One region of the Lysinibacillus louembei genome, then DNA from elsewhere that is predicted to be linked to it. Evidence: a T-box and tRNA genes for the amino acid it is inferred to sense, from the RefSeq annotation. Region 1 holds a T-box; the other holds one or more tRNA genes.

Region 1 (6,514 bases):
GCAGCTATGTAGCACTTGAAGATGATAAAACATATACAGTTGCAACTAATGCGTTTACAGCTAAAGGTGGAGACGGATTTGATATGTTTGCAAAAGCATATGCAGAAGGCCGTGTAACAGATTTAGGTTTATCTGATTGGGAAAACTTCCAAGAGCAATTACTTTCATTAAAAGAAGTACCAACAAAGACAGAAGGTCGCATTGTTGATGTTGCACTAGAAGAAGCAAAATAATAATATAATGCTATATTATGTAAAAAAATAGCATTGCAAGCAAAGCCTGAACAAGGAAGTAAACGCAAACATCGAGCGTTTTACAAAATTGTTCAGGCTTTTTTAATTTGCATAAGAAAGCTTATAGCATCATATTTCAGCATTTTTTTGCGAAATCAACAAAATTTCACTTTTATATGATGATAAAGGATAGTAGATTAGATGATTTTTGAAAATAAAAGAAGTTGATATTGCTAGAAAACTTATAACATTCGATTAGCAACATTGACATAGTATAAAAGAAATGCATATAATGAGATTGTGTGTGAAAAAGGGGGTATTTTTGGTTGAGTATTGGGAAAAAATTATACATATCTTTAGGTACATTAGTTGTGATTATCTTCGGTATTTCAGTTTTTAGCTATTTGCAAATCTCAAAGGTCAATAATAGGTATAATGAACTGATAGATAGTCGTTTAGAGCAAGTTTATTTGGCAGCAGATGTGCAGTCACGTATAGGGGGACAAGGGGCTTTTTTACGACAATATGTATTAGCAAAGGGTTCTGACGCACTGTCGAGCTTAGAAAATGAGCAAAAGGCGATTGCAGCTTCATTACAGCGCTTAGAGGAGATTGCATCTGCTGGTACAATGCAGGAATTACTTGCCCAATTAATTGAAGCAAATAATAACTATAGTGAAGCAGCAGCACGTGTAATTGGCTTAGTGGATGATGGGAAAGTTGATAGTGCGATTCCAATATTAAATATTGAAGTGCGTAAAGTCAATAATAAACTAAGTGAAGCAGCGAATGAAATGCTTATCTATAATAAAGAACGATTTACTGAAACGCAAAAGGAAACGGGCAAGCAAGTAGAGCAAGTAACGATTATTTTAGCCATTATTTCGCTTATAAGTATTATTATCGGTATTATAAGTGTTTTAGCAATTATGCGCGTAGTTGTAATGCCATTAAAGGCATTAGCAGGAGCAGTAGACCAAATTGCAACAGGGGATTTAACAGTTGAGGACGTTGCCATAAAGTCAAAAGATGAAGTAGCAACAATTGCGACATCCTTCAATTTAATGAAGGCATCACTGCGTGAATTAATTACTGTGGCGAGTGAAAATGCGGAGCAGCTTTCAAACATCTCGAAAGAGCTGACAACAAATACAGCGCAAGTATCCTCAACGTCTACAACGGTTGCAAGCAGCATTGAACAAATTTCATCAAGCACACACGGATCATCACAAATCGCAACAGATACTTCAGTTGCAATGGATGAAACAGCCTTTGGTATTCAAAATATTGCGGAGTCTACGCAAACGGTACACAATGAGGCACAAAATACGCAAGTCATTGCAAGTAAAGGGCTTGTTACGATTGAAGACGCGAAAGAGCAAATGCAAGATATTTATAGCTCAACGAAATTAACAACAGAGTTAATTTCAAAGCTAATCACACATTCACAACAAATTCAAAGCATTACAAATGTTATTACAGATATTACAGATCAAACGAATTTATTAGCATTAAATGCTGCAATTGAAGCAGCACGCGCTGGCGAGCATGGTAAAGGCTTTGCTGTCGTGGCAGATGAGGTGCGCAAATTAGCAGAGCAATCGAAATCATCCGCTAATTTAATTGTGAGCTTAACGACAGAAATTTTACATGAGACGAAAAATGTAGAAGGCGCTGTTGCAGATAGTTTACAGCGTGTTGAGACAGGTGTACAAGTTATTGAAGTAGCAGGAGATTCCTTCAATCAAATTACTGGAGCAATCGAAAATATGACGATGCGCATTGCGGATGCATCTGCTGTTACAGAGCAAATTTCAGCAGCAACAGAGGAAGTTTCAGCATCTGTTTCAGAGCTAGCTTCCAACGTCAATGGTGTAGCGAACAGTACGGAAGAAATCGTGCTGCAAATCAGTGAGCAAGTGGCATCGATTCAGGAAATTAACGCTGTATCTGCAGAGCTTGAAATAAAAGCAGGAGAGCTTACACAAGCAATTGCGAAATTTAAAATTTAACTTGAATCAACAGAAGTCCCGACGCAATTACGTCGAGGCGTAATTGATTAATCAAACGCAAGAAAGCCATTGTGGCTTCTTGCGTTTTTTATGTACAATAAGAATAAAACTAACAGCATGAATGGAGGAAGCGATGCGATTTAGTAAACAGCAGCAGCAATTTGAGCACTTTTTAGCCGATAAGCTGAAAGGGCAAGTACAGCTTTATGCGACAGTACATCGAAAGGCGCATGACCAGCCTGCAAAAGTATGGCTAGTATATAAAGGTGAGGAAATTTTGCGCACGGATGATTTAGCATTCCAAGTACGTGTGAATCAGCAATATACAAAGCAAGCAATGGAGCTACCGCGAATACCATACAACGAAAATTGGGAAGTGATGATGCAATCAACAGAACGCCAGGCACTTGTGAATTTAAGCGATCAAATCGAACAGCAAGTAATGAATGAGGGACTTTACCCTGCTTGGTTGTTCTATCAAGCATTAGATGCATTTTATGGACTTACAATAGAGGGGGCACTGCATCATGAAAATGAGCTAGTGCAAGTGCTTGCAATGCTTGACCGTAGACTAGGAAAACGCAGACTTGCAGCAATGGAGCCACAAACTCCACTTGCACAAAAATTCCATGCTTTACGCTGCGAAGTAGAAGGTATAATTAAAATAGGCAGGAGTGGAGGAAGATGAGTCATTTAGCGAATACATATGAGCTACCCTATTATGCGGTAATTTTTGCTTCAGAGCGAACAGAGGGTGACCAAGGCTATCATGTGATGGCCACAAAAATGGCGCAATTAGCGAGTAAGCAAAAGGGCTATTTAGGTGTCGAAAGTGCAAGAGATGCACATTTAGGTATTACCGTTTCCTACTGGCAAACGCTTGAAGATATTGCAGCCTGGAAGGCAAATGCCGCTCATCAGGTGGCACAAGAGCGTGGAAAAAAGGAATGGTATAGTCGATTCGCATTACGTGTATGCAAAGTAGAACGCGATTACTTATTTGAAATGTAAATAAAAAACCTCTCGCTAAGGAGAGGCTTTTTATTTACCATGAAACATTGGCAATCATGCCAGCTTCATCATCAATATCAAGTGAGATTCGTGCACTGATTGAATCACGTTGTAGCTTTTCATCGATATAAAGACGTAACGCGGTAATAAAATTAACAGTATTGTATAGTTCAACTTGGCCATTCACATAGGCTTCTGCTGTATAGCCTGCTAAATCATCATACATTAGCTCAACTTCTACATTTTCAGGCTGAACATTTTTAAAGCGTGCATGGAAAATGCAAATCGCATTAATTAAATCCTGCTCGAATAATGTTAGTTGTTCCATGTTTTTGACGTCTCATCTTTCTTTTTACGTGTCATTACTTGGTAAATTTTAATGCATAGGAAGACGATTACCGCAATCGCTGCTGCATTGACCATAAAGCCTAAAATTGAGCCTAAAATACCTAAATCGCCGAATAAGCTACCAAATAATAAGCCCGCTAAACCACCGATAAAGAGACCTTTCATTAAGCCGCCAGAAGTGAAGCCACCTTTTTTCGTTTGAGTGGTATCGCTTTTTGATTTATTCGTGTTATTTTGATTTGTTGTCGCGTTGTTATTGTCCTTATTGTCTTTTTGAATATTAGACTGATTGTTATTGTTGGATTTAAAGCCCTTTTTCCCTGATTTATAAGACTTTGCCTCCACTTGGTGGTCACCACCAAAAAAGATTGTCGTTCCTACACTTGAGAAGACAAGTGTAAATGCTAGAAATACTGCTGCAAGTTTTTTCATTTCTTTCCTCCATAAAATGTTCTACAACTATAGTATAACAAAAGAGTGAATTGAAGAAAAATAAATACACTACAATTTTTGTCCAGTGCTATGCTGATTTTAAAAAATATGGTATCTTTGTACAAGGTGAAAGGGGGATCAAGATGTCGGCACAGCAACAATACAATGGTCTTATTTTATTAGCATCCTACATACAGCGCATTTACATAGCAGAAACAATCAACGAACGTACAGGACAACAAGTGAGCTCAGCACGTCTATCTCAAGCGAAAAAATATTTAGATGAGCTCAATATGCTCATGCCATTGTTTGAGCAAACACGCACATTAACAGATACGCAATTACAGCGTGTAAAAGAAATAACAGCGAGCACAAAGCATTTTATGGAAGGCTATTTTCCGCAGTCTCCTGTGACATTCTTACAAAAGCTTGCCATTGTTGGCTCCTCTTTATATGGCGAGCAGGCAATGAATGCAGGCGTGCTGCGCTTAGGACAGCTATTCCAAAAGGAAGTAGGCAAAGACTTTGCAATGCGCGTCAAATTTTATGAGGAGCGCACACAATTTATTGATGCGGTCGTTCATACGCTGTATCAGCACGAGGAGCTAGAGGAAAATTTACAGCAAATTATCGCCAATTGGTTTGAAGGCATTATCGCCAATCGCCAATACGTACTACAAGATATGGATAAAATCGATCAATTTTTCGCTTGACGCACGTATTGTTCATTGTTAAAATAATTGAAATTCGATGAAAAAGACAGTAGCTATTTGAGTGAGCGAAGCGAGTTAGGGATGGTGTGAGCCTAATATTATGAAAATAGTGAAGCGCACTTTGGAGAAATTACCTGAACAATGAAGTAGGGTCAATCGGGGAGTCACCTCGTTAACAACAGTAAAGTGGTCATTTCGATGACAACTAGAGTGGTACCACGGGAATTTACAGCTCTCGTCTCTATTTTTTAGAGGCGGGGGCTTTTTCTATGCAAAAAAGGAGAGGAAAATATGAAAAAGCAATTAGCAACAATCATTAGCATAGCATTGCAAAATGAGTTATCAGTAACAGAGGTGACAGCATTATTGGAAAAGCCGAAGCATGAGCATTTAGGGGATCTTGCTTTTCCATGCTTCATATTAGCAAAAAAATTGAAAAAAGCACCAGCTATCATTGCGACTGAGCTAGCATCGTGTATTCAAGCAGATTTCATTAAAGAGCTGAAGGTGGAAGGTGGCTATCTTAATTTTTATTTACAGCAGCTACCAATTGCACAGCAAGTTATCGCCCAAATTATGGCTGAACAAGGACAGTATGGCACGCGTTCTACCAACAAAGAAGCAATTGTGCTTGACTTTTCTTCACCGAATATTGCCAAGCCCTTTTCGATGGGGCACTTGCGCTCCACAGTCATTGGGAATGCATTAGCGAATATTGCTGAGAAAATGGGCTATCAGGCAGTGCGTATTAATCATTTAGGGGATTGGGGCACACAGTTTGGCAAGCTGATTGTGGCATACAAATTATGGGGCAATAAAGAAGCAATTGAAGCGGCACCAATTGCTGAGCTGTTAAAAATTTATGTGCGCTTTCATGAGGAGGCAGAGCACAATGATGGGCTAAATGAGCAGGCACGTCAAGCATTTAAGGCATTGGAGGATGGTAATGAAGAAGCACACGCATTATGGCAATGGTTTAGAGCAGCTTCTTTACAGGAATTCCAAGCAATTTATCAATTGCTCGGCATCACATTTGATAGCTACAACGGGGAAGCCTTTTACAATGATAAAATGGCACGCATTGTGACAGAGCTTGAAGAAAAGCAATTATTAGTCGAATCAGACGGAGCCATGGTTGTGCCACTTGCTGATATGTCGCCATGCTTAATTAAGAAAAATGATGGTGCCACATTGTATGCAACACGTGATTTAGCGGCTGCTGTTTACCGTCAAGAAACATATGCACCAGCGAAAGTTTTTTATGTTGTAGGCAATGAGCAATCGTTGCATTTCAAGCAATTGTTTGCGGTTTTACAACAAATGGGCTATGACTGGGCAAAAAATTATCAGCATATTCCATTCGGCATGATGCTCGTTGGTGGCAAAAAAATGTCGACGAGAAAAGGCAAGGTTGTACTGCTTGCAGATGTGTTAAAGGAAGCGATTGATGCAGCCTTCCATAATATTGAGGAGAAAAATCCCACGCTTGTAAATAAGGAAGAAGTAGCAAAAGCGGTTGGCATTGGTGCAGTGATTTTCAACGATTTAAAAAATGACCGCATGCATGATATCGATTTTGATATTGAGCAAATGGTGACATTTGAAGGAGAAACAGGTCCATATGTGCAATATGCATATGCAAGGATTCAAACGCTGTTGAAGAAGGGGGCTTATGTAGCTAATGAGGAGCCAATCATACATGTGGATGAAGCGGCTTGGCCATTAATTAAGCAATTACAGGACTTCCCAGACAGCCTAGCAAAAG
Region 2 (6,514 bases), 890 kb from region 1:
GTCGCAAGCAATGTATAATGAAAAATAGCAATTCAATTAGAGGTGAGAAATATGCAAAGAATCGCCAATTTATTAGCAATACAGGATGGAAAAATATTATTATTACAAAAGCCGAGGCGCGGTTGGTATGTAGCACCAGGTGGAAAAATGGAGAGCGGTGAATCCATTTATGATGCAGCAATTCGCGAATTTCAAGAAGAGACAAATACAACGCCGCAAAATGTTCATTTAAAAGGTGTTTATACGATGGTTATTAAGCGAGACCAAGAAATCGTCAATGAGTGGATGCTTTATACATTTGTCGCACATGGTATTGCAGGTGTTCCTTATCAGGAAACAAAGGAAGGTGTGCTTGGTTGGTTTGATATTGAGCAATTACACCATTTACCAATGGCTGAAGGGGATCGAACAAATTTATTGTTTGTTGCATCACAACAAGGGATGCAATATGGTACTTTTGAATATACAGAGCAATTTGAGCTTTTAAAAGAAACAATACAAAATTCACAGGAATAATAAGTGAAGGGAGAACTATCGATTATGGAAAATCAAGTATATGCACAAGAGCTAGTAATTATTTCAGGAATGTCAGGTGCTGGAAAGACGGTGGCAGTGCAAAGCTTTGAGGATTTAGGTTTTTATTGTGTCGATAATATCCCGCCAGAGCTACTTACGACATTTTTAGCCTTAATGCGTGATTCAGAGCGGAAAATTTCACGCATTGCTGTTGTGATGGACTTGCGCGGACATCAATTTTTTGAGTCGGTACCAGAGGTGTTAAAGGAGCTGGCAAATCAAGAGGAGACTCAAGGAAATATTTTATTTTTAGATGCTGATGATGAAACCTTAGTGAGACGCTATAAAGAAACACGTCGCTCACACCCTTTAGCGCCAGCAGGCTTATTGCTAGATGGCATTAAATTAGAGCGCCAATTGCTTGCGGAAATTAAAAGCCAGGCAAAAACTGTTATTAATACATCCAAGCTGAAGCCTAGAGAGCTACGCGAAATGATTACGAGCAAATTTGCACATTCAAATAAGCCAATTTTTTCAGTGAACGTTATGTCCTTTGGCTTTAAGCATGGTATGCCAATCGATGCAGATTTAGTTTTTGATGTACGCTTTTTGAAAAATCCATATTATGTGGAGGAGCTACGTCAAAAGACAGGCTTGCAAACAGAAGTTTCCTCTTATGTTTTAGCAACAGAGGAAACACAGCAGTTAATTAGCAAACTAACAGATTTACTTCAATTTATGGTGCCTCTTTATAAAAAAGAGGGGAAATCACAGCTCGTCATAGCCTTTGGTTGTACAGGTGGGCAGCATCGCTCTGTGACATTAGCTGAATATTTCGGAAAGCTGCTTAACCAAATAGAGCATACTGTCGTGACACATCGAGATATTAAACATAGAAAGGCTTGATGAGATGGAAAAACACAATAAAAAAATCGTAGTCATCGGTGGGGGCACAGGGCTTTCTACCGTTATACGAGGGCTAAAAAAGAAGCCCTTCGATATTACAGCTATCGTAACGGTAGCCGATGATGGCGGGTCTTCAGGGCGCCTTCGCGATGATTACGATATTCCGCCACCAGGCGATATACGTAATGTCATTGCTGCACTTTCTGATGTGGAGCCGCTCGTTGAACAAATGTTTCAATATCGTTTCGCTCATTCGGAGGATTTAAGTGGACATTCATTAGGGAATTTAATGCTAACAGCATTGACGGATATTACAGGTGACTTTAGCCATGCTATCGCAGAAATGAGCAAAGTATTAAATGTACATGGCAAAGTATTACCTGCTTCTAATAAAAAAATAACATTGCATGCCGAGCTAGTAGATGGAACATATATTGAAGGCGAATCGCGCATTCCACATGCAGAGGCAGCAGTAAAGCGCGTATTTTTATCGCCTCAAGATGTAACACCATTGCCAGCAGCAATTCGTGCGATACATAGTGCAGACTATATTTTAATTGGCCCAGGAAGCTTATATACGAGCATTATCCCGAATTTGTTAGTAGAAGAATTAGGCACCGCCGTTATTCGCTCAAAGGCGGAGAAAATATATATTTGCAATTTGATGACGCAAAAGGGTGAAACGCTAAATTATAGTGCAGCAGACCATATTGAAGCGATCCATGCACACATGAAAGCACCATTTATTCAAAAAGCACTTGTTAATAATTTTGCGATGCCACAAGAAGTGATTGATAGTTATCAGGCCGAATGTGCAGAGCCTGTGGAAGTAGATGTGGAACGCATTGAGCAAATGGGTATTGAAGTGATTCAAAAGGAAATCGCCCGCATTAAAAATAATACGGTGCGCCATCATGCAACGAATGTAGCGCAATGGCTAGAAGAATACAGCGAACAAAAACAAAGAAAAAAGAAAATGTAGTTTGGCTATAAAAGTACGAACCGCAACGAAGAAAGGGGGAACTACCGATGTCGTTTGCATCAGAAACAAAAAAAGAGCTAACACAGGTCGAGGCTGATGATGAGAGCTTAAAGGCGGAGGTTTCTGCATTAATTCGCATGAATGGCTCTTTATCATTTACAAATCGTCAGCTTAGCTTAGATATTCAAACGGAAAATGCAGCAATTGCCAGACGACTTTATACAATCGTCAAAAAGCTTTACCCATATAATGTTGAACTACTTGTGCGTAAAAAGATGCGCTTAAAGAAAAATAATGTATATATTTGTCGCGTACGTGAAGGTGCACGTGAATTGTTAACAGATTTGCAAATTATTTCAGATGAATTTCAATTTAATCATGACATCTCTGAATCCCTTGTACAAAAAAATAGCCATAAAAGAGCCTATTTACGTGGAGCCTTTTTAGCAGGGGGCTCTGTCAATAATCCAGAAACATCGTCCTATCATTTAGAAATTTATTCGTTATATAAAGAGCATGGTGAAGCACTCGCCAGCTTGATGAATACATTCCAGCTAAATGCTAAAACGATTGAACGGAAAAAAGGCTTTGTGACGTATTTAAAAGAAGCGGAGAAAATTTCAGATTTTTTAAGCTTAGTAGGAGCACATCAGGCAATGCTAAAATTTGAAGATGTGCGCATTGTGAGAGATATGAGGAACAGTGTAAACCGCATTGTAAACTGTGAAACGGCGAATTTGAATAAAACGATTGGAGCAGCGTTGCGCCAAGTTGAAAATATACGCTATATTGATAATGCTATCGGATTGGACCAGCTACCCGAAAAGCTGCGCGAAATTGCACGCCTACGTGTAGAATATCAAGATGTAACATTGAAGGAGCTTGGTGAAATGGTATCAACAGGCGTTGTCAGCAAATCGGGTGTTAACCACCGCCTGCGCAAAATTGATGAAATTGCTGAAGCGCTTCGCCGTGGTGAAAAAATATAAAATAATTGTGAAAACGAATACATTGTCCTTTTTCTATTAATTCGGTAAGATAAAGCTAGATAGATGAACGGTATAGGAAAGGGAGAAACGTAGATGATTGAAAACCAAGTAGAAGTTAAATTGAAATCAGGATTGCAGGCGAGACAGGCGGCGCTTTTTGTACAGCAAGCAAATCGCTATAAATCCGATATTTTTTTACAAAAGGATAATAAAAAAGTAAATGCAAAATCCATTATGGGCGTCATGAGCTTAGCAATTGCTAGAGGCACACAGCTGACTTTAATTGCTGCTGGCGACGATGCTGAAAAAGCTGTTGCTACATTGACGCAATTTATTGAACAGGAAGACTAAGAGGGAAAAGCGATGTATCAATGCAGAGAAGCCTCACGCGAAGAAATTCAATTTGTTGAGGATGAATTAGCAAAATATAAAATTTTTTGAAGAAATAAAATAGCTGCCAGAAAAGTCATAGCTTTTCTGGCAGCTTTCTTTAATTAAAACCGATAAACCTTTATTGCTTGCTCATTTCTATTCAAATGCTAGTTGTCATGAATTAAAAAAGTCAATCATATGTAAGTTTAAAGAGAGGTGGATAAGGCTCCATCGGTACAGTGTGATTTCGCCTTTATCCATGGACTCCCTCTTATGAGTCAATTAGGCTGCTAAAACTAATTGCTCATAAATCAGGTCTTGCTATACAAAATATTATATTGAAACAGTAAAATGGCGCCCTCGGAGGGAATCGAACCCCCAGCGGAAGAACCGGAATCTTCAGTGTTATCCATTACACCACGAGGACAAGTGCAAAAATTGTGCAAAGCTCTGAATGGTGATAAAATTGTCGTATGTGCAAAAATTAACGACTTTCCCATTATACAAATGTCAGACGAATATTTCAACATAAATTTGTAGAGTTTATATTTGACCTTTCTTGACTATAATGTGTATGATAAGGATACAGTTGAAGAAGCTTAACTTTTCAACAATTTAGTATATGAATTTACCTTTTATAAAGGAGGATTTTTCAATGAATTTAATTCCTACAGTTATTGAACAAACAAACCGAGGTGAGCGTGCTTATGATATTTATTCACGCTTGCTAAAAGATCGCATCATTTTATTAGGGAGCGCAATTGATGACAATGTAGCGAACTCTATCGTAGCACAGCTATTATTTTTAGAGGCAGAGGACCCAGATAAGGATATTTCCTTATACATCAACTCTCCTGGTGGTTCCATTACGGCTGGCATGGCAATTTACGATACAATGAACTTCATTAAGCCAAAAGTGCAAACAATTTGTATCGGCATGGCTGCATCAATGGGTGCCTTTTTATTAACAGCTGGTGAGCCAGGCAAACGCTTTGCTTTACCGAATGCTGAAGTGATGATTCACCAACCACTTGGTGGCGCACAAGGGCAAGCAACTGAAATCGAAATTGCTGCAAAACGCATTTTACACTTACGTGAAAAATTAAATACAATCATGGCTGAAAAAACTGGTCAAGATTATGCAACAATTTCTCGCGACACAGACCGCGATAACTTCATGACAGCTGAGCAAGCAAAAGCATACGGCTTAATCGATGAAATTATTGATCGCAATCAAGTAAAATAATATGTATATAAAAAGCTGCCTGAAAACGCGTTTTCAGGCAGCTTTTTTGGGGAATCGCAGATAAACTATAAAAATTCGCAGATATTTCAGTGAATTCCGCAGATAACTTAAGAAAAATCGCAGATAAGTTAGGGAAAGTCGCTGATATAGTAAAAAAGAGCATCCCCCATATGAGGGATGCTTGTTTTTTAGTTCGGCATGTTTTTCGCCATTTGCCCCTGCCCATACATATTGAGCATTGCCTGCATATCGGCTGGCGCTAATTGTGGCACCTGATAGTTGCCTTTTTTGTTTTGGTAAATGGAGATTTCGTAAGCCATCTCAATACAGTTTTTGATGGAATCTTGTAGCACGCGACGCAATACAGGGTTACACGTTTCAAGTGCTGCTGTTGTTTTGCCTGTAGCGCTAACTTTATGTGCACCTAAAATGCATCCTGCAATAATTGCATCATCTAGCTCGCTCGCCATTTGCATTGGCTTTTTCGGCTCACTAGGTGTGAGACCGTATTTGAAATCGTTACCTGTTTGCATATTGTATGTGCGAGTAGGATGCTGTGGATCATGACCTGTTTTATATGCTTCGACTGTAATATTGTATTCATCAAGCATAAATGCATATTGTTTGTCCATAATGGACAGTAACTCTGGGTCCTGTACATGGTCACGTAACAACACAAATTGATTTAAGCCGCCAATTGCTGCACTTAGCACCTCATGTACATCAAAAAGCTCATGTCCGCCATGATTTGTAGAAAGTGGTCCCATTGATTGCTGTTGTTGCTCTTGTTGGAAATCGCCTGTCATTTATTTTTCCTCCTATCAAAATGTCGTACATTTTATAGGTTGGCTAATTTATGTTATTTTATACATGGAGGGATGTTCATGAAAATCATTAATTTTTATTCAAGACCTTATTGCCATTTATGCGAAGAAGGCTTGCTAACGTTGAAGCTTGTACAAGAGGATTGTTCATTTGATATAAATATAATCAATATAGAGGAAGATGATGCATTGCATGAAAAGTATATGCTGATGATTCCAGTTGTTACTTATAATGAGGAAGTTATACAATACGGTATACTGGATTATGCAACATTGCTTGAAGCACTGCAATAGTAAGTAGTGCTTTAAAGTTTTTAGACAAAAGAATTGCCAAAATTTATATACGTGTATATAATAGATATAGGAAGTGAATTTTTTTTACCTCTAGTGGGACAATTTTTAAAGTGCGGGACAAAAAACGTCCATACTTTTGTAGAAGGTGATGTTGTTGAACAGTAACTCTATATATGAAGTACAGCGCAAGCTTCTACCAGAAATGGATGAGTTGCTTAAAAAGCGCTATCGCTTATTGCAAACAATCGCATTGCAAAGCCCCATCGGAAGAAGAGCTTTAGCTGATATTTTACAGCTAACAGAGCGTGATGTTCGCAAGGAGACACAAGTTTTAAGCGATCAGCAATTGATCCATATTCAAGCAAAAGGCATGGTTTGCACAGAA

What was found. The T-box of region 1 lies ahead of argS (arginine--tRNA ligase). A T-box ahead of a tRNA ligase gene usually reads a tRNA of that ligase, here a tRNA-Arg.
Region 2: it has a tRNA-Arg gene. The T-box ahead of argS (arginine--tRNA ligase) is inferred to sense a tRNA for this amino acid. The anticodon was not compared.

Annotation. Positions count from the first base shown of each region.
Region 1 covers NZ_CP137624.1:2,873,175-2,879,688, forward strand. Annotated here, with positions in the region: gene R6U77_RS14250 (5'-nucleotidase C-terminal domain-containing protein) at 1-233, shown strand, start outside; gene R6U77_RS14255 (methyl-accepting chemotaxis protein) at 560-2,245, shown strand; gene R6U77_RS14260 (SF0329 family protein) at 2,379-2,933, shown strand; gene R6U77_RS14265 (antibiotic biosynthesis monooxygenase family protein) at 2,930-3,256, shown strand; gene R6U77_RS14270 (YxcD family protein) at 3,291-3,584, opposite strand; gene R6U77_RS14275 (hypothetical protein) at 3,572-4,036, opposite strand; gene R6U77_RS14280 (hypothetical protein) at 4,180-4,749, shown strand; T-box leader at 4,778-4,995, shown strand; gene argS (arginine--tRNA ligase) at 5,041-6,514, shown strand, end outside.
Region 2 covers NZ_CP137624.1:1,985,160-1,991,673, forward strand. Annotated here, with positions in the region: gene R6U77_RS09850 (NUDIX hydrolase) at 52-516, shown strand; gene rapZ (RNase adapter RapZ) at 541-1,422, shown strand; gene R6U77_RS09860 (gluconeogenesis factor YvcK family protein) at 1,427-2,404, shown strand; gene whiA (DNA-binding protein WhiA) at 2,452-3,393, shown strand; gene R6U77_RS09870 (HPr family phosphocarrier protein) at 3,487-3,744, shown strand; tRNA gene R6U77_RS09875 (tRNA-Arg) at 4,118-4,192, opposite strand; gene clpP (ATP-dependent Clp endopeptidase proteolytic subunit ClpP) at 4,421-5,011, shown strand; gene R6U77_RS09885 (spore coat protein) at 5,200-5,817, opposite strand; gene R6U77_RS09890 (glutaredoxin family protein) at 5,896-6,129, shown strand; gene R6U77_RS09895 (sugar-binding transcriptional regulator) at 6,284-6,514, shown strand, end outside.